DNA from 3 places in the Rhizobium fabae genome. Region 1 is predicted to be linked to each of the others. Evidence: riboswitches for the same ligand, from Rfam matches in the RefSeq annotation. Region 1 holds a riboswitch; each other region holds the start of a gene.
What was found. A riboswitch is a leader RNA that binds a small molecule or an ion and turns the genes downstream of it on or off. The one in region 1 is predicted to bind thiamine pyrophosphate.
Positions count from the first base shown of each region.

Region 2: it holds a riboswitch for thiamine pyrophosphate, as region 1 does, so the genes downstream of both, thiC (phosphomethylpyrimidine synthase ThiC) here and thiM (hydroxyethylthiazole kinase) in region 1, are expected to answer to the same signal.
Region 3: it holds a riboswitch for thiamine pyrophosphate, as region 1 does, so the genes downstream of both, EFB14_RS18365 (YkoF family thiamine/hydroxymethylpyrimidine-binding protein) here and thiM (hydroxyethylthiazole kinase) in region 1, are expected to answer to the same signal.

Region 1 is NZ_ML133647.1:402,899-409,541, reverse strand. Features, by position in the region: gene EFB14_RS07855 (S8 family peptidase) at 1-560, shown strand, start outside; gene EFB14_RS07850 (hypothetical protein) at 569-1,894, shown strand; TPP riboswitch at 1,983-2,079, shown strand; gene thiM (hydroxyethylthiazole kinase) at 2,129-2,932, shown strand; gene thiE (thiamine phosphate synthase) at 2,929-3,564, shown strand; gene thiD (bifunctional hydroxymethylpyrimidine kinase/phosphomethylpyrimidine kinase) at 3,561-4,370, shown strand; gene EFB14_RS07830 (GNAT family N-acetyltransferase) at 4,589-5,068, shown strand; gene EFB14_RS07825 (glycoside hydrolase family 3 N-terminal domain-containing protein) at 5,093-6,115, shown strand; gene EFB14_RS07820 (ABC transporter substrate-binding protein) at 6,157-6,643, shown strand, end outside.
Region 2 is NZ_ML133648.1:152,550-159,192, reverse strand. Features, by position in the region: gene EFB14_RS09350 (putative bifunctional diguanylate cyclase/phosphodiesterase) at 1-2,383, shown strand, start outside; gene EFB14_RS09345 (hypothetical protein) at 2,464-2,688, shown strand; TPP riboswitch at 2,842-2,973, shown strand; gene thiC (phosphomethylpyrimidine synthase ThiC) at 3,063-4,889, shown strand; gene thiO (glycine oxidase ThiO) at 4,891-5,871, shown strand; gene thiS (sulfur carrier protein ThiS) at 5,862-6,059, shown strand; gene EFB14_RS09325 (thiazole synthase) at 6,061-6,643, shown strand, end outside.
Region 3 is NZ_ML133652.1:213,047-219,689, forward strand. Features, by position in the region: gene EFB14_RS18340 (sugar transferase) at 1-493, opposite strand, end outside; gene EFB14_RS18345 (acyltransferase family protein) at 661-1,884, opposite strand; gene EFB14_RS18350 (ABC transporter substrate-binding protein) at 2,055-3,065, opposite strand; gene EFB14_RS18355 (ABC transporter ATP-binding protein) at 3,076-3,834, opposite strand; gene EFB14_RS18360 (ABC transporter permease) at 3,831-4,637, opposite strand; gene EFB14_RS18365 (YkoF family thiamine/hydroxymethylpyrimidine-binding protein) at 4,637-5,257, opposite strand; TPP riboswitch at 5,248-5,361, opposite strand; gene EFB14_RS18370 (NADPH-dependent FMN reductase) at 5,522-6,100, opposite strand; gene soxR (redox-sensitive transcriptional activator SoxR) at 6,184-6,643, shown strand, end outside.

The sequences.
Region 1 (6,643 bases):
ACCCGGTGTGGTTCGCGGCAGGGCAGAGCCCGCTCTGCGTCGAGGTCAACAGGCTCGTCCGCTCGGGCGTCTGCGTCGTCGTTGCGGCCGGCAATGCCGGCTATGGCACGGTGTTGCAATTTTCCGGAGCGCCGGAGCGCGCCGCCCATAGCGGCACGATCATGGACCCCGGCAATGCGGCGCTCGCCATCACTGTGGGGTCGACACATCGCGATATGCCGCACACCTATGGCGTCTCCTATTTCTCCTCGAAGGGACCGACCGCCGACGGTCGCATGAAGCCCGATCTCGTCGCTCCAGGCGAGCGCATCATTTCCTGCGCGCTCTACGACCGCGACAAGCCGGGAGAGGCACCGTTCCGGGAGGATACCGGCACGAGCATGGCCGCGCCGCACGTTTCCGGCGCGATCGCCGCCTTCCTGTCCGTCCGGCGCGAATTTCTCGGCCAGCCGGAGCGCGTCAAGGAGATCTTCGTCGGCGCTGCGACCGACCTCAAGCGACGGCCGGAGTTTCAGGGCGCCGGCCTGCTCGATCTGATGCGAACGCTGCAAGCTGTGTAGGAGGACACATGGAAACGCTTGGACCCTCGCCACTTCTATGGCTCGAATTCGACAAGAACGGCGCGATCGATCCCGCGTTGACGGCAAAGCTCGCTGTGCTGCTGAACCAGCCCGATATGACCGATCTGGTGGTCATGTCGCATGGCTGGAAGAACACCAAGGACGATGCCCGCACGCTCTACGGAACGCTCTGGGCGAATGCCTGTAAAAATCTTACGCCCGACAAGGCGCGCCGCACCGCGATCACCGGCGTCGTTTGGCCGGCCAAAACCTATCGCACCGATTTCGACGAAGAAACGCTGGTGACGGCTGGCGGCGGAGCCCAGGCAGCCGACGGGACAGCGGCAGCCCTCAAGGATCTCGACGACGAGGCTTTCAACCAGGTGCTGGCCGATTTCGAGGATCTCTTCGGGCCGGATGGCGTCGCCACGGCCGAAAAGGCGCGGGCCGCAGCCAAGACTCTCGATGAAACGACGTCGCTCTTCCTCGTCAGGAAAGGCAATGAGGCGCTCGGTTCTCCCGGAGCAGACACGGAACTCCAGGCGGATGTCGAACCGATTGCGCTCGCGACCGACGATGCCACCAGCGCCAGGGTGCTGATGGAAGGCCTCGTCCCGGCGCCGACCTTCAATCTTGAAAGCCCGGTCGGCCAGGCGCAGGGCCTAGGCGACGTCGTCTCCAGCCTGATCTCCGGCCCAAGAGCCGCCGTGGCGCGGTTTCTGAACCAGTTGACCTATTACGAAATGAAGAACCGCGCCGGCATCGTCGGCGAGGCGTTGACGAAACGCGTGCTGTCGAAGCTCGTGCTGCAACGGCCGATCCGCCTGCATCTCGTCGGCCACAGTTTCGGCGCCCGGCTGGTCTCGGCGGCGGCGAACAGGCTCGCGCCGGTCCCGAAGCTGGAGTTCTTCTCGCTCACCCTGTTGCAGGGCGCCTTCTCGCACAATGGCTTCGCCAAAGAGATCAAGCCGGGCCTTGCCGGCGCCTTCCCTGAGGTCGTCGGCAAACCGACCGGCCCGATCTGCGTCACTCACACCCACAACGATCTCGCCTGCACGCTTGCCTATGCGCTGGCTTCGCGCCTGTCGCGCGATATCTCCAAGAGCATCGGCGATGCGAACGACGCCTTCGGCGCGATGGGAGCAAACGGCCCCCAGCACCTGAAAGCCGGACAGGCCGTCGCGGACGATACGGACACCGTCTTCGCGCCGCAGGCCGGCAAGGTGAACACCTTCTTGGCGGACAAATACATCGTCAAGACGGCGACCTCGGATGCCCATAACAACGTGAAGAACGAGGATGTCGGACGGTTGCTGGCAAAGATCGTCGGCTGATCGCCTTTCGCAAATTAGCCGCACTGCACGGTCGCAGAATTGTCGTTTTCGGGGTGACATGCGCCCCGTTCTCTGCAAAATAGAGCCTGATGAGAGACAGGGGCGTCCGTCGAAAGACGGGCTGAGAAGCACCCTTCGAACCTGAACCGGATCATGCCGGCGGAGGGAGTCGCTCGGGGTTGCGGCTTGCCCGCACGAAGCGCCCCGTGCCTGCCCCCGCCTGAAAGGGGCAATATGCAGACCGAGACCACGCCAGGAATGATGCTGAAGGCGATGCGCGAAAAGCCGCCGCTCGTTCAGTGCATCACCAATTACGTCGCCATGAACATTGCCGCAAACGTCCTGCTTGCATCAGGCGCCTCGCCGGCCATGGTGCATGCTGCGGAGGAAGCCGGCGAATTCGCCGGGATCGCAAACGCGCTGACCATCAATATCGGCACGCTCTCGACGCAATGGATCGCAGGCATGCACGCGGCTGCAAAGGCGGCGAACGCAGCCGGTAAACCCTGGGTTCTCGATCCGGTCGCGCATTACGCCACGGCGTTCCGCCGCAGCGCTGTTGCCGGTCTCCTGGCGCTCAACCCCGCCATCATCCGCGGCAACGCCTCCGAGATCATCGCACTTGCCGGCGGAGAGAGCCGCGGCCAGGGCGTCGACAGCCGCGATCCGGTCGAACAGGCGGAAGAGTCTGCGCGGCGGCTCGCCGAGCGGCAGCGGGCGATCGTCGCCGTCACCGGCGCGGTGGATTTCGTGACCGATGGTGAAAGGGCGGTCCGCGTTGCGGGCGGATCGGCCTTGATGCCCCAGGTCACCGCACTCGGCTGCTCGCTCACCTGCCTCGTCGGCGCCTTCGCTGCGACCGCGCCCGAGGATCTCTTCGGCGCGACTGTCGCAGCTCTCGCAACTTTCGCCGTCGCCGGCGAAGATGCAGCGCTGGGTGCCGCCGGCCCCGGCTCCTTCTCCTGGCGCTTCCTCGATGCGCTGGCTGCAATCGACGCCGAAACGCTCGACGCGAGGGCAAGGATATTGCCCGCATGAAGCGTTTCGACCTTTCGCTCTATCTCGTCCTCGATCCTGATCTCTGCGCCGGGATCGGCATGGTCGAAACGGCGCGCCTTGCCGCTGCCGGCGGGGCGACGATGGTGCAACTGCGCGACAAACATGCCGGCACCGCCAGCATGATCGAGACCGGCCGTGCCTTGAAACAGGCGCTCGATGGGACCGGCGCCCTCCTGATCGTCAACGACGATGTCGAGGCGGCGATCGCCATCGGCGCAGACGGCCTGCACATCGGCCAGGAGGACATGGATGCGCGCAGAGCGCGAACGATGATCGGCCCCGATATGATCCTCGGCCTCTCGGTCGAAACCGAACCGCTTGCCGGCGCCGTCGATCCCGATCTCGTCGATTATACCGGCGTCGGGCCGGTGTTTGCGACACCGACCAAGGCCGACCACAAGCAGCCGATCGGTTTTGATGGCCTTGCAAGGCTGGTGAAGACCTCGCCGGTGCCGTCGGTTGCCATTGGCGGGCTCAAGGCGGGCCATGTGGAGCAAGTGTTTGCCGCAGGCGCCAGGGGACTTGCGGTCGTTTCCGCCATCTGCGGCGCGCCCGACCCCGAAGCGGCCACGCGCCGCATCGCTGCCGAAATCCGAAAGGTTCGTCCATGATCCGCAACGTTCTCTCCATCGCCGGCTCCGATCCCTCGGGCGGCGCCGGCATCCAGGCCGATCTCAAGGCCTTTTCCGCCCGCGGCGTCTATGGCATGGCGGTGGTGACGGCGCTGACGGCGCAGAATACGCAAGGGGTGAGCGGCGTGCATCTGGTGCCGCCGCAATTCGTCGCCGACCAGATCAATGCCGTCTTTGCCGATGTGCGAGTCGATGCCGTCAAGATCGGCATGATCGCCAATGCCGGCATTGCCGAAGCCGTCGCCGCGGCACTCGCCGGCCATCGCGACATTCCGATCGTTATCGATCCCGTGATGATCGCCAAAGGTGGAGCTGCCCTGCTCGCGCCGGAAGCCGTCGACGTGCTGACCCGCCGGCTGTTGCCGCTCGCAACCCTTCTGACCCCGAACCTTCCCGAAGCCGCCGCCCTGCTGCACCAGCCGGTTGCGGCCAACCGCGCGGAGATGGCAGCGCAGGCCGAACAGCTGCGGGCGCTTGGCCCGGCCGCCGTGCTGGTCAAGGGCGGCCATCTCGAAAGCGATGAAAGCCCCGACGTGCTGGCCACGGCCGACGGCTTGCATTGGTTCGAAGCCCGACGCGTGCCGACCAAGAACACGCACGGCACCGGCTGCACGCTCTCCAGCGCGCTGGCCGCCGAACTCGCCAAGGGCGCCTCGGCCCGGGAGGCTGTCGCCATCGCGAAGGAATACCTTGCCGGCGCAGTCGCGGCTGCCGGAAGTCTCTCGGTCGGCTCCGGCCACGGCCCGGTGCAGCATTTTCATGCGCTGTGGAAAGACGGCGAATAAGCGCGCGCCCAGCAAACATACCGCCAATCGAAAACGGCCCGGCCCTCCCGGGCCGTTTTTGCGTTCGGCACCTACTTTGCGTTGAAACTGCAGTTGCAGCAGCGGGTAGTCCCTTTGACCCTTTGAAAAACCTTGTTGACAAGCCCGGTCAGATGGCCAAGTCTATAACATTAAAAGGGGATACATTCCGCAATAACGGAATATCGGAGGAGTGACAGGTGCCAGACCTGCTTGTGAGTTTATATTCCACCAAGCTCGCCGAACTGAAACAAAAGGCCGACGATGTCGGCGCCTCCATCCGTCCGGCGCTGCCCCCGGAACTGCATCTCGTCGTCGGCTGGGTTCGCGAACGGTTCAGCGAGAACTGGGCGAGCGAAGTCTCGGTTGCTTTCTCCCGCCAGCCTGTTGCCTGCCTGATATCAGTCGAAAGCGGCAAGCTGCTGGGCTTTGCCTGCTATGACACCACCGCACGGGGCTTCTTCGGTCCGACCGGAGTCGCCCCGGAAGCACGAGGCAAAGGTATCGGACTCGCCCTCTTTTCAGCCTGCCTTCAGAGCATGAAGACGCTCGGGCATGCCTATGCCTTCATCGGCGATGCAGGCCCGGTCGATTTCTACGCCAAGACCGCAGGCGCAATCGTCATCCCCGCCCCCGACAGGGGCATTTACGAAGGCATGCTGAGAAGCGCGCCGAAATGATCATCTGATACCGGAGTTACAGAATTGTCCTCGACCCCGCTCGCCCTTTTCGTCGGCCTTCCGAACCCTGTCATCTCGGATGATGAATTCGCTCTCTTTCGCGACACCAATCCGCTCGGCCTCTTCGTCGGCCGGCGCAATCAGCGCGAACCCGAGCAGACGAGGCGTCTGATCGACCGCTTCCGCGAAGCCGTCGGCCGCGACGACGCACCTGTCTTCACCGACCAGGAAGGCGGCCGCGTCCAGCATCTCGATGCCGGCCCCTGGCCGCTCTTCCGCAGTTTCGGCCAGTTCGCCGAACTTGCGCGCCGTGATTTCGATCTCGGCAAAAAAGCGCTGCGCCTTTCCTCCCAGGCCATGGGCGCGATGATGACGGAACTCGGCCTATCCAGCGGCTGCTCACCCGTTCTCGATCTCGTCTTCGAGACGACGAGCGCGGTCATCGGCGCCCGCTCCTTCGGCCCCGATCCCGACTTCATCGCAGCCCTGGGCCGCGAGGTGGTCGACGGCCTGCTCGAGACAGGCAACATGCCCGTGATGAAACATATTCCCGGCCATGGCCGTGCGACGCTCGACTCTCATAAGGAACGCCCGGTCGTCGATGCCAGCCGCGAGACGCTCTCCGCCACCGATTTCAAGCCTTTCGTCGCGCTGAAGGATACGCCCTGGGCCATGGTCGCCCATGTCGTCTATTCGGCTTACGACGCGGAGCTTCCCGCCTCGATCTCGCCCGTCATGCGTGACGTGATCCGCAAGGACATGGGCTACGAGGGTGTGCTGATCTCCGACTGCATCTTCATGGAATCGCTGCAGGGCACCCTGCCGGAGCGCGTCCGCCAGGTGCTCGACGCAGGCTTCGACATCGCCCTCCACAGCCATGGCGACGTGAGGGAAAGCGAAGCTGCCGCCAAGGCCGCAAGCCCATTGACGGACGCCGCCCTCAAGCGCATCGCCGCCGGCAAGGCCCGCCTCGGCAATCTCAAGATCGATGTCCGCGCCGCGCACCGGCAAGTTGAAGCCATGTTTGCAAGCGCTCTGGTCTCCTGACCGGCACCTCATCTCTCACCACATAAAAAGGGGAATAAGACATGAAAAAATATCTTCTTGCCGCCGCCGCGCTGACGCTGCTTTCGGGGTCCGCCTTGGCGCAGACGGTCCTGACGGCGAATATCGAACCGGCGACGACCTGGGTTCGCAACTTCAACCCGTTCAACCAGACCTCGGCGCGCCAGTCGACGCTCGACTTCATCTACGAGCCGCTGGTCATTTTCAACCGATTCGACAGCAACAAGCCGGTCTATCGCCTGGCCGAAAGCTTCAAGCTCTCCGACGATCTGAAGAGCATCGAATTCAAGCTGCGCCCGAACCTGAAATGGTCTGATGGCAAGCCGCTGACTTCTGAAGACGTCAAGTTCACCTATGACTACCTGAAGAAGTTCCCGGCGCTCGACTTCGTCAGCATCTGGACCTTCGTCACCGACGTCCAGGCCGTCGACGGCCAGACGGTGCGCTTCACGCTCGCCAATCCGAGCTCGCTTGCCGCCGAGCAGATCTCGCAGTTGCCTATCGTTCCGG
Region 2 (6,643 bases), on a different contig from region 1:
CAGGGGTCTAGGCTTGCACATCGTTCGTCCTTCCAGTTCCAATACGTTTCAGCAATCCTGGATCGCTTCGGGCAGAATTCTCTTTCTCATCGCCGTCAGCGGGCTTGGCGCGATCGGGCTTGTCGTGCTGTCGGCGCTGTGGGCGGGAACCGAGAGCGACGCTGCGGCTCTCGATCGTCAGCGCCAGCTGGTCAATGCGCGCCTGCGGGAACAGGTCACTCAGGTAGCCCATGTCATTGGCCAGTTCGGCAATGGCTATCTCGCACGAGTCCATCCTGCCTCCCGTTCGGCCGGAGTTTCCTCCAGCCTCGACATGGTTTTGACGGCGGCGACGGGAAGCGCGATCAGCCAGACCGCAATGTCCGCCTTCGGCTACGACCAGGCTTTCGTCGTCGACGAGAAGGCCCAACTGCTGATGATGGCAGACGCCCAAACGGAGAAGCGTTTTCGCTGGATGAAGCCTCTCCTTTTGCCTCTCCTTCAGGATGCCCGCCTTGCCGCGAGCCCTGGCGCGGCTTCCAACGAACGACTGTCGTCGTCAATAGAAAGCCGCCGTGCGAGCGCAGCGCAGCCCAACCGTGCGCTGGCCAATCTGATGCGGCTGGAAGGTCGCCCGACGATCGTTGGGGTCGTGGCCATCGACGAAGCGCCTCAGGGACAGCAGCAGCCGGCGCGGCAATTCCTCATCGTCGTGCGGTTCATCGACGGCGCGGCACTGGACGAATTGAGCCGGCAGCAGGGCCTCAACGGCGCACGCTTCGCGCGCACGGCCGATGCTGACGAAAACGAGGTTGCGTTTCAGATCGACGCGACGGCAAACGGCGAACCGATCGGCTTCATCGTATGGCGGCCCGACCTTCCGGGTTCCAGGGTGATCGGCCGGCTGATGCCGGCGCTTTCGATTGCCGCCTTGGTGATCGCGGTCCTGTTCTCGTTCCTGCTCGTGCGTCTGCGCAGCAGTCTCGGCGATTTGAGGAAAAGCGAGCTGCATGCAAGGCAGCTTGCCCTGCATGATGTGCTGACCGGCCTTCCCAATCGCGCGCTGTTTGCGATGCGCTTCGACGAGTGCCTGGCCGATACGCAGAATTCGGTCGAACGCTTCGCCGTGGCGCTTCTCGACCTCGACCGATTCAAAGCCGTGAACGATACGTTCGGCCATGCCGCCGGCGATGAACTGATCAGGATGGCCGCCGAGCGGATCCGGTCGGTGCTTCGCCCCGATGACACGCTTGCCCGGCTCGGAGGGGATGAATTTGCCTTGCTTCTCCGGGATATCAGCGACGATCAAATTTTGCCGGCAATATGCGAAGCGATCGTTGCCGAACTCGGTAAACCCTTCCCGCTTCTGAAGGGTGAAGCAGTCGCGCAGGTCGGCGGCTCGATAGGCGTGACTGTCGTGCCGGACGCCGGGCGGAACGCCGATGACCTCATGCGCTACGCCGACGTCGCGCTTTACGAGGCAAAGGTCGGCGGAAGAGGTCAATGGCGCGCCTATTCGCCATCCATGGACGGCGGCAGGAACGCGCGCGACATTCTCAAAAACGAATTGCGGGAAGTTCTGGCCAAGGGCGCGGCCTCATCCAGCGGTGGCATGCAACCCGATCCGTGCGCAAGCAGGCCGGATTTCGGATCGCTCGAAGTCCATTATCAGGCGATACACCGCGCTGAGGAGGGATATCAGGCATCGGGTGCCGAAGCCCTGGTGCGCTGGCGTCACAGCCAACGCGGGCTGTTGACGCCTGCGAGCTTCATCGCCGTCGCCGAGGAGGGCGGCCTGATCGACGCGCTCGGTTTCTGGGTATTGCGAGAGGCCTGCACAGCCGCCTGCAACTGGCCTGAAAACAGCTTCGTTGCGGTCAACGTATCTCCCTCCCAGTTGAGGAGGCCAAAATTTGCCGAGGAAGTATTCGCCGTGCTTCAGGAGACCGGGCTGGCGCCGTCCCGGCTTGAACTCGAGCTCACCGAATCCTCGCTCATCGAGGATAACTCCGACGTTTATACGGTGTTGACATCGCTCCGCGGCCGCGGCGTTCAGATTTCACTCGACGATTTCGGAACCGGCTATTCGTGTCTCAGCCACCTGATGCGCTTCGATATCGACAGGATCAAGATCGATCGATCCTTCGTCTCGTTGCTCGGCACGAAGGCCAACGGGGCAGCCATCATCGGCGCCATTGTCGCGCTTAGCCGCAACCTCGGCATCTCGACGACGGCCGAAGGGGTCGAGACCGAATATCAACGCGACTTCCTGACCGCCCTCGGCTGCACCGACCTCCAGGGCTATTTCTTTTCCAAACCGGCCCCGCTTCGCGAACTCGATTGTTTCCGCCAGCCTGAGGACGCCGCCGGGCCGCGCACGATCGGTCCAATAGCCGTTGCGTGAAAGGCGTTGCCCTGCGAGATAAGACGCCGGGCCTGATATCATTGATTTTGGAGGAGAATATATTACGTCGAGCCATTCGGTTGTTGCTGACCGTTGTCATCGTCCTGGCCGTGGTCATCGGCTTTCGCTGGTACCGCTATGTCACCAATGCGGAAAGCCCGTATGATGAAGTCGGCATCGAGTTGAACAGCCGAATGCCCGCCCCGATCAACAAATGGGGATGCGTCACACTGCACGCTACGTTCGGTGGCGCCTTGCCGCCCTATGGCTGCCAGGATAGCGCAGATGCCCGCAAGTGGCGGTAAGCCGCCCCGGCCGCCGCTGACGGAAAGACAAAATCGAGCATTTCAGGCAGGCCTGTCGGGTCGCATCGAACCATCGCGCATGTCGATCTGCCTTCATCACGTCCCTCTCGGTTCCAGGCTTGACATGGGCTCGACCGAGGACGTAGCCTCCGCAGCATTCACCAGGGGGGTCCCGGCAAGGGGCTGAGATACTGCTGGACAATACGGCTTTGCCTGTTGTGGCGCAGTGACCCGTTGAACCTGATCCAGTTCATACTGGCGTAGGGACGGTGCAAGCGCTCGAAAGGCATTGGATTCGTTTTCGAATCCGGGCTGGCGTCTTTTCATCATTCCGGCGTGAGGACTGGGTCTCCAAACCAAATTGGAGCCTCACCATGACAATTGTCGCCAAGAACCTTCACCCGACCGTCACGACCGGCCCTTTGCCGGCATCCCGCAAGATTTTCGTCCCAGGAGAACTGCACCCGGATATCCGCGTGCCGATGCGGCAGATCAGCCTCCATCCGACCTCAGGCGAACCGCCGGTGACCGTCTATGATTCCTCCGGCCCCTACACGATCGAAGGCGCCGATATAAGTATCGAGCAGGGTCTTGCCGCATTGCGCCGCGACTGGGTGCTCGCCCGCGGCGACGTCGAGCCCTATGAGGGCCGTCGCGTCCGCCCCGAGGACAACGGCTTTGCCAGCGGCGACCGGCTGACGCCGGAGTTTCCAACAAAACGTCAGCCGCTGCGGGCCAAGGACGGCAAGGCGGTCACGCAGCTTGCCTATGCGCGTGCCGGTATCGTCACGCCGGAGATGGAATTCATTGCCATCCGCGAAAACCTCGGCCGCAAAGCGCAGGCAGGCACGATGCTTCGCGATGGCGAGAGCTTCGGCGCCCATATTCCCGATCACGTGACGCCGGAATTTGTCCGCCAGGAAATAGCCGCCGGCCGTGCGATCATTCCCGCCAACATCAATCATCCGGAATCGGAACCGATGATCATCGGCCGGAATTTCCTGGTGAAGATCAATGCCAATATCGGCAACTCGGCCGTCACCTCGTCGATGGCGGAGGAGGTCGAGAAGATGGTCTGGGCCGCCCGCTGGGGCGCCGATACCGTCATGGATCTTTCAACCGGCCGCAACATCCACAATATCCGCGAATGGATCGTCCGCAATTCGCCGCTGCCGATCGGCACCGTGCCGCTTTACCAGGCGCTGGAAAAGGTCGAGGGCATCGCCGAAAGCCTCACCTGGGAAATCTATCGCGATACTCTGATCGAACAGGCCGAACAGGGTGTCGACTATTTCACCATCCATGCCGGCGTGCGGCTGCACTACATCCCGTTGACCGTCAACCGCGTCACAGGCATCGTCTCGCGCGGCGGCTCGATCATGGCGAAGTGGTGCCTGCATCATCACCGCGAGAGTTTCCTCTACGAGCATTTCGAGGAAATCTGCGATATCTGCCGGGCCTATGACGTCTCCTTCTCCCTCGGCGACGGCCTGCGCCCCGGCTCGATCGCCGACGCCAACGATGCGGCGCAATTTGCCGAACTCGAGACGCTGGGCGAGCTGACCAGGATCGCCTGGGCGAAAGACTGCCAGATGATGATCGAAGGGCCCGGCCATGTGCCGATGCACAAGATCAAGGAGAACATGGACAAACAGCTCGCCGTCTGCGGCGAGGCGCCTTTCTACACGCTGGGACCGCTGACGACCGACATCGCGCCGGGCTACGATCACATCACCTCGGGGATCGGCGCGGCGATGATCGGCTGGTTCGGGACGGCCATGCTCTGCTATGTGACCCCGAAGGAGCATCTCGGCCTGCCGGATCGCAACGACGTCAAGACCGGCGTCATCACCTACAAGATCGCCGCCCATGCCGCCGATCTCGCCAAGGGCCATCCTGCCGCGCGCATTCGCGACGATGCGCTGTCGCGCGCCCGTTTCGAATTCCGCTGGGAAGATCAATTCAATCTTTCCCTCGATCCGGAGACAGCCCGCTCCTTCCACGACGAGACGCTTCCGAAGGAGGCACACAAAGTCGCCCATTTCTGTTCGATGTGCGGCCCGAAATTCTGCTCGATGCGCATATCGCACGATATCCGGTCGGAAGCGCAGAAGGAGGGTCTCGAAGCCATGGCCGCCCGTTACCGCGACGGCGGCGACCTCTATGTCGAGGTCTCTTCCATCGAAGCCCCGGGTGCTTGAGATGCGCGTCCTTGTCAAAGGGGCCGGCGTCGCCGGCCTCGTCGTGGCGCACGAACTGCATGCCCGTGGCGCCGAGGTAAAAGTCCTGGATCCGCACGCAAACTTCGATCGCGCCGCGTCCTGGCTGGCGGGTGGCATGCTGGCGCCCTGGTGTGAGCGGGAAAGCGCCGACGACGCTGTGCTCCGGCTCGGAGCACAGGCGGCCGATCGTTGGGATGCCATCCTGCCAGGACACGTCGCCCGCAATGGGACGCTGGTGGTCGCGCCGGCGCGCGACCAGGGGGAGCTGAAACGCTTTGCCGGCCGGACGAGCGGTTATCGATGGGTCGATGAGGAAGACATCGCAGCGCTGGAGCCGGTGCTTGCCGGGCGGTTCCGGCATGGCCTGTTTTTCGCGCAGGAAGCCCATCTGAATCCCAGGCATGCGCTGCGCGAATTGAAAGAAAAACTCACGGCGCTGGGCGTTGTTTTTGCAGCTGGCGATATCGAAGAAGACGGTTTCTCCGATATCGTCGATTGCACGGGTGCCGCGCGCATCGGGCAGGTTGGCGATCTGCGCGGCGTGAGGGGCGAGATGCTCTATCTGAGTACCGATGAAATAGAGCTTTCACGGCCCGTTCGCCTGCTTCATCCCCGCATCCCGGTCTATGTCGTGCCTCGCGGCGGCGGCCTCTTCATGGTCGGCGCCACCATGATCGAGACCGATTTCGACGGACCCATTACCGCACGCTCGCTGATGGAATTGCTGAACGCGGCGTACACGCTGCATCCGGCCTTTGCCGACGCTGCCCTCGTCGAAACCGGCGTCGGCATTCGTCCGGCTTTCCCCGACAATCTTCCGCGGGTCGTGTGGGAAGGCAATGCCGTCGTCCTCAACGGCCTTTATCGCCACGGTTTTCTCCTGGCGCCCGCAATGGCGGCACAAGCCGCAGATCTCGTCTTTTCCGGACGGACGAAGCAAAGGAGCTCCCAATGCGTCTGATCATCAATGGCGAACCTCAGACAACCGCCGCCACCACCCTTTCGCAGCTGTTGGCCGCACTCGACTATGAAGGCGAGTGGCTGGCAACCGCCGTCAACGGCGAACTCGTTCATCGCGAAGACCGTGAAGGTCACGCTCTGAACGACGATGACAGGATCGAAATCCTGACCCCGATGCAGGGAGGCTGACATGCTTGATCTTTACGAAACCCAGATCGGGTCGCGACTTCTTCTCGGCACTGCGCGTTATCCTTCGCCGGCCGTCCTTGCCGACGCCGTCAAGCGATCCGGGACAGAAATCGTCACCGTGTCGCTGCGGCGTGAAGCGGCCGGCGGGCGCAATGGCGGCGTATTTTTCGACATGATCCGCGCGCTCGGCGCGCGCGTGCTCCCCAACACTGCCGGCTGCCATGGCGTGTCCGAGGCGGTGCTGACGGCCAAGATGGCGCGCGAGGTGTTTCAGACCAACTGGATCAAGCTCGAGGTGATCGGCAATCACGACACGCTGCAGCCTGACGTTTTTGCGCTCGTGGAGGCCGCGCGGATCCTCTGCAGCGAAGGCTTCGAGGTTTTTCCCTATACGACGGACGATCTGGTGGTGGCCGAGCGCCTGCTGGAGGCGGGATGCAAGGTCCTGATGCCCTGGTGCGCACCGATCGGAACGGCGGTGGGGCCGCTCAACCTTTCCGCTCTTCGATCCATGCGCGCGCACTTTCCCGATGTGCCGCTGATCGTCGATGCGGGGATCGGCCGGCCCTCGCATGCAACGATCG
Region 3 (6,643 bases), on a different contig from region 1:
TGTTGATGGCATGGCAACGCGGACCGACCAGCGACATGTCGCCCCTGAGAACATTCAGCAACTGCGGCAACTCATCGATATTGGTCTTGCGGAGCACGGCGCCGATGCCCGTCACCCGGATGTCGCCCTTGATCGTCTGTTGGATGCCCGAGGGATCGCACGCTTCCGCGCGCATCGAGCGGAACTTGAAGACGGTAATCTTCCGGCCGTTCAGCCCCCAGCGGATCTGGCGGAAGAACACAGGGCCGCCGTCATCCAGTTTGATGAATAGCGCGATCGCCAGAAAAACCGGTGCCAGAACGACGAGGGCGCTGGCCGAGCCGACGATGTCGATCAACCGCTTCACGACCAATCGCACGGCCATCTTTCTTTCCACGCCGGGAAAACTATCCGGCTGGCGAATGTTGGAGTTCGCTACAATCAGTGCCTTGTTTTTGTTTTGACGCTGAGACGCATCGAAGCGCGAATTCCTCTTCGAAGTAAAAGCATTCATTACGCAAGGCCCACAAGTTTATGCCTGACATTGAACCGCATCGAGACAAATACATGCTCGAATATGATTTGTCATGGGTATACATAATAAATTGGTAATCATAAAGACGCCAAAAATGGGAGTATTTTCAGTTAACCTTAATGCCTCTAGTTGAGGTGTCGAGGAATTTATACTTTGAAAGGAGTAGCCCGATTGGGCAGGCGGTGGCTCGTCAGACGGTTTCCGAAACCGATCACCGGTTTTTCCAGCAGGTAGTAGCTGAGGCTTGCGACGAAAAGGATGAGTGCGACCGCCAGTCCGCAAGACTGGAGCCAGCCGGTCATGACATTTTCCGAGGAGATGCCGAACGAGCCGGGATCGAGCTTCTGGATCAATATCAGGATGATCTCCTGCCAGATGTAGATGCCGAAGGAGATCTTTGCGATGTAGCGGATCGGCGCGTTGTCCAGCAGCCGGCCCAGGCGTCGCGAATGGCTGAGCGCAACGAGCGCCGTTGCGACCGCCAGCGGAAAGGCCGGAAAACCATAGGGAACATCGAGCCAGCCATAGGCTTCGGGAGTGCCGCCGGACGATATGACGAGGCGGTAGGCGGCGGCGGCGAGGGCCAGAAGTGCCGCGGCATCGAACCAGGCGGAGCGCCTTGCGCGCAGCATGACCTCGATGCCGGCGGCGAGCACGCCGATTGCGAAGACGGCGAAGAAGCCGATCGGATTAAATCTGGGCATCCATTCCTTCGCCCCGCCCTGCAGGCCGTACTCCCAGCCGCGCGCGATGTCGTCGAGCGCAAAGAAGGCCACGATCAGCACATGGGCGAAGAGTACGCCACCGATGACACATAGCCAGGCAAAACGGGCAAGCAACGGATGCCGTCTGAGCGCCGTCAAACGAAACAGCAGGAGAAAGCAGGCTGGCAGGAGCACATAGCTGGTGACTTCGAAGGGAATGGACCAGAGCGGCCCCCCGACTTCGACGGGAAAAAGCGTGCGCCAATGCCACTGGCTCATGAACAGCAGCCCGGAGAGGTAGCGGAGCACGAGCTCCGGCGTCAGCGGCAAGCCAAGCAGCGTCAGGCTGAGGACGAAGCCGACGGTGGCGGCGCACCAGAAACCCGGAGCGATGCGCGCGGCCCGGCGGATCGTGTAATGCCGGAGGCTCGGCATGTCTTTACCCGTGTCGAGCGCGCGCCAGAAGGGATGGGCAAGAAGGAAGCCGCTCAATACGAAGAAGATGGCAACGCCGAAATTACCGAAGCGCACGACGTGCGCGGTTGGCGCCAGTTCGTCTGGGATCCTGCGCATATCCAACCGGAGCACGAGATGGTGGGCTAGCACCAGAAGACAGGCCGTCGCGCGCAGGAAGTCCGCTCCGGCCAGTCTCTCCTCTTGTCGCATCGTGCCTCCCCGCCCTGCCCGACTGATTTTGCAGCGGAAAGCCGTAGCGGGCAAGGCTAAAGCGCGTCGCGATCTTTCAGATTCGCTTGCCGCGCCTCAGCTTTTTGGTTTTCCGCATGTCGCGATCGCAAAACCGCTGCGCAGCTTTGCGCGATATGCGCAGGGCAGACTCAGCCGAGGAGTTCGTTGGTAAAATAGGTGGAAAAGTCGGGTTTCTCCTTGAGCGTGGCGCCGTTCGCATCGACCAGAATGCCGTTCTCGACCATGAAGCTGCCGAGGGCATTGGCCTTCGCCGGGTCAAGCGTGCCGATCACACCGGTCTCCGACCTCAGATAGTGGCCGTCGATCAATGCTTTCTGCGAGGCCTTCACCAGTTCAGTGTTCATCAGCGCGCCGTTGCTCCCTGATATCAGCAGGTCGCAGGCTTCTTCGGCATGGTCGACAGAGTATGCATAACCCTGGCGCGTCGCCTGGATGAAGGCGCGGGCGTTCTCCCGATTTGCCGAGAGATAGGCGTCGCTGGAGACGATGACGGTCGTCTGCTCGTCGGGAACGCCGTAGTCGGAATAGTGGAAGCGGGCAATCTTCCTATTTTCCAGTTCGGCGGCAATGCCTTCCCAGGTGTAGATCTCCAGCGTGAAATCGACCGAGCCGTTGTCCAGCGCCTCGTAGGCGGAAGTGCCGAGGGTTACCGTATGAAACTCGCCCTTGCCGCCGTCGTTGCGGATCATCGAGGAGATCAGTGCGCTCTCCCAGGTGCCGCCAAAGCCGCCATAGGTCTTGCCGTCGAGGTCTTTTGCGCTCTTGATGTCATCGCGGCCGCCCTTGAAGATCAGCCGTGCGGTTTCGGTCTGGACGATGCCGTAGACCATCTTCACGTCGCCGCCAGCGGCGCACTGCATGAGGGCCTCGATCTCGCTGGAGATGCCGAAATCGGCGACGCCGTTCGATACCAGAGTGCCGGCGCTGGTGTCGGCAAAGGGCAGAATCTGCACATCGAGGCCGGCGGCGGCATAGAAGCCCTTCGCTTGGGCCACATAGATGCCGATATGATTGGTGTTCGGCGTCCAGTCGAGCGCGATGCGAACCTTCGCGGGCGCCGATTGGGCGAAAGCGGGGCGGCCGGCGAGGCTTGCCGCGATGGCGGCGAACATCGTCTGACGGCGGGTGAGAAGCAGCATGGTGACCTCCTCAGGTCTCTTGCGGGTGAAGCAGGGTTTGCAGGATTTCAGTTTCGATCGCCTGGGCCGCCGGCGAGCCGAGATCGGCTATGCTTCTCGGGCGGGGCAGGGGAACGCGGAATTCGCGGATGACGCGCGCCGGACGGGCCGAGAGCACGTAGATCCGATCGGAAAGGAACACGGCCTCGCGCACATCGTGGGTGATCAACAGCGCCGTCCAGCGGTGTTCGGTCCACATGCCCTGCAGCCATTCCTGGATCTGCGTGCGCGTCAGCGCGTCGAGCGCGCCGAAGGGCTCGTCGAGCAGCAGCATGTCCTGGCTCTGGATGACGGTGCGCAGCAGTGCCGCGCGCTGGCGCATGCCGCCTGACAGTTCGGAGGGATAGTGGCGTTCGAAGCCGGCAAGGCCGAATCGCTCGAAGAGGGGTGCCACAGTGGCACGGGCCGCCCGGCGGCTTATGCCCTTTACCTCCAGGCCGAGTGCTGCATTGTCGATGATCCGGCGCCAGGGCATCAGCGCATCGCGCTGCGGCATGAAGGCGAAGGAATGCGGCGTCTGTTCCAGCGGCGCGCCGTTGAAAAGCATGCTGCCGGAATCGGGGCGAAGCGCCTGTGTCAGCAATCTCAGCACCGTCGATTTTCCCGAGCCGGATGGACCGACGATCGAAACGAACTCGCCGCTCGCAACACTCAGCGAGATATCGCCGAGAACCTTCAAGCCGTCGAAGGATTTAGAGATGTTGCGCAGTTCCACCATTGCATCGGTCATCGGCGCCCCTCCTTGGATGACTGCCAGGGCATGACGAGGCGCTGGATGGTGAGCGTCAGCCCGAAGAGGCAGAGTGTCAACAAGGCGCTGACGACGACGGCGGCAAGCACGAGATCGGGGCGGAAGTTGTTCTTCGCGTTGAGGATATAGATGCCGAGGCCGCTTGCGGCGCCGGCATATTCGGCAAAGATCGCGCCGACGACGGCATAGGTGATCGAAATCCTGAGACCGGCGAAGAAATAGGGCAGCGAGGAGGGAAGCCGGGCCAGGCGGAAAATGCGCCAGCGGCTCGCCTTCATCGAATTCAGCAGTTCGGCAATGTCGCGGTCGGTCGATTCATAGCCCTGCAGTAGGGCGACGAGCAGCGGAAAGAAGGTGACGAGCGCCACCAGCAGGATCTTCGGCAGCAGGCCAAAGCCGAACCAGAGGACGACGAGCGGAGCGATCGCGACCAGCGGCAGGGTCTGGCTGGCAATGAAGATCGGCAGCAATGCCCGGCGCATGAAGGGCACGAAATCCATGAGGATCGACGAGACGAAGGCAAAGGCAAGTGACAGGGCGAAGCCGCCGAGCGTGGCTCCGAGCGTCGGCCAGGTGTTTGATATCAGCGCGTCGCGATTGAGCCAGCCCTGGACGAGGATGCGCGAGGGCGCCGGCAGGATGGCGGGCTTGATGCCGGAAAGACCGACATAAAGCTCCCATGCCGCCAGAAAGGCGCCACCGGCCAGCAAGGCGGGCGCCCCCCGGCATAGGGCGGCGCGGAGCGCCGAAAGGCGCGAATCCGAAGGGGGCGGCGATCTCATCAGCGTTTGGTTTCAGGCTTCGTCGGGCTGTTGGCGGAAATCGTGATATCGAGGGTCACATGCCCCTCGGCGTCGCCGAAGCGGTAGAAGGCTTCGCGAATGGTCGCGAAGACGGCGCCGGCATCGCCACCCAGCCTGGTGCAGAAATTCTTGGAACGGTCGAAGACGCCGGAACGTTTCAAGAAGTCGATGCAGCCGTAAATCTCCTCCATATGGGTGCCGGTTCCCATGACGTAGAGCGAGAATTGCGCAGCGGTCGGCTGTCCTGTATCGGCGGTGGCTTCAACGGCGGCCAGTGCCGCCGATATGCGATCGGCAAGCGATTCCGTCCGGCCGGCGGAAGGATTGATGCCGCAGATGGCGTCGTCGGGCTCGCCCGGGCAGCCGCGCGAGACGGCGGCGGACAGCACACAATGCTTGCCGGTTCGGGCGGCGGTGACGAAAAGATCGCGCATGGCGGCAAAGAGGAGATCGGGCGGGCCGACCAGCAGGGTGGAGATGTCGTCGGTCTCTATGCGCAGCCTGTCGCGATAGGGATCGAGGGCCTTGACCGCATCAAGGATGATGCCAACGAAATCGCCGGACATCGGATAGAGTGACACTTGTGCGCCGGAGAACATTTGGACCTCGCTCCGCTGGCATTACCCAGATCAGCTTTGAAGGGTCCGGAAGCTCGCGCCTCGCATCTCAGCCCCGGCGACACGGAGCTCCCCTGTTAATGGGCGCGGAAATTATCACCGGGGTTTTCGTCCTGCAACCGCTAAATTGGTAACCCCCACGCTGTCGGGATATGCCTGAGGGACGGGAAAACACCCGGGCGGACGGCCTGCCCGGGTGTTCCCAAGGTTCCGTACCTGCCGGGAACGGAACCGGAGCCTTCAGCCTCAGGCGGCGATATCGGCATAGGGACGCTCGCTGCGCGCGGTGACGAGCGCCCGCGTCCACCATTCCAGCCGCGCTATCATCCGATCGAGCGCCCGCAGCGCGTCGCTCGGATTGTCGAGCCGTCCGGCGGCGTCGAGGCGGTCCCAAGGTGCTGCAAAGCTCACTGAATCGCGGATGGTGACGGCGTGGAGTTCGGCAAAGACGAGCCGCAGCTGTTCGATCGCACGCAGCCCGCCTGATATGCCGCCATAGGAAACGAAGGCGACGGGCTTACCCTGCCAGGGCTCGAAGAAGAGATCGATGATCGACTTCAGCGCGGCGGTGAAGCTGTGGTTGTATTCCGGCGTGACGATGATGAAGGCGTCGGCCAAGCCGAGCCGGCCGGCGAGCCTGTCGATTTCAGGATGCGCCATTTCTCGGCCGGCAGGCAGAGCGAATTCCAGTGGGTCGATAACGTCGACGGCATCAAATTGCGGGAAGCGGACGAGCTCGTGCACCAGCCATTTGACCACCCGGTCGCAGATGCGCCCCTCTCTTATGCTTCCGTAGATGACTGCCAGCCTGGTGGGTGTTTTCATGCGTCGCTCCTTGTTGCGATTGTGCTTTACGAGTGCAGGAGCCAGGGTTATAAAACCTCAACTAATATTGAGGTCAAGGGGCGATGGATACAATTTCTGCAGCGCCACTCGGCAAGCTGCTGACGGTCGGCGAAGTGGCGGAGCGCAGCGGCCTTGCCGTCTCGGCGCTGCATTTTTACGAAACCAAGGGGCTGATCTCGAGTATCCGCTCCCGCGGCAACCAGCGGCGCTATGGACGCGACGTGCTGCGCCGGCTCGGCATCATCAAGGTGGCGCAGCGTGTTGGCATTCCGCTTTCGGAGATCCAGGCGGCGTTCGAGTCCCTGCCGCAGGGGCGCACGCCCACTGTCACCGATTGGCAGACGCTGTCGGCGCGCTGGAAGGATGATCTCGACGCGCGAATCAGGCGGCTGAGCCTGTTGCGCGACCGCCTGACTGGCTGCATCGGCTGCGGCTGTCTGTCGATCGAAAGCTGCCCGTTGCGCAATCCTTGCGACCGGCTTGGTAAGGAGGGGCCGGGTGCGCGGCTTCTGGAAACCGAAA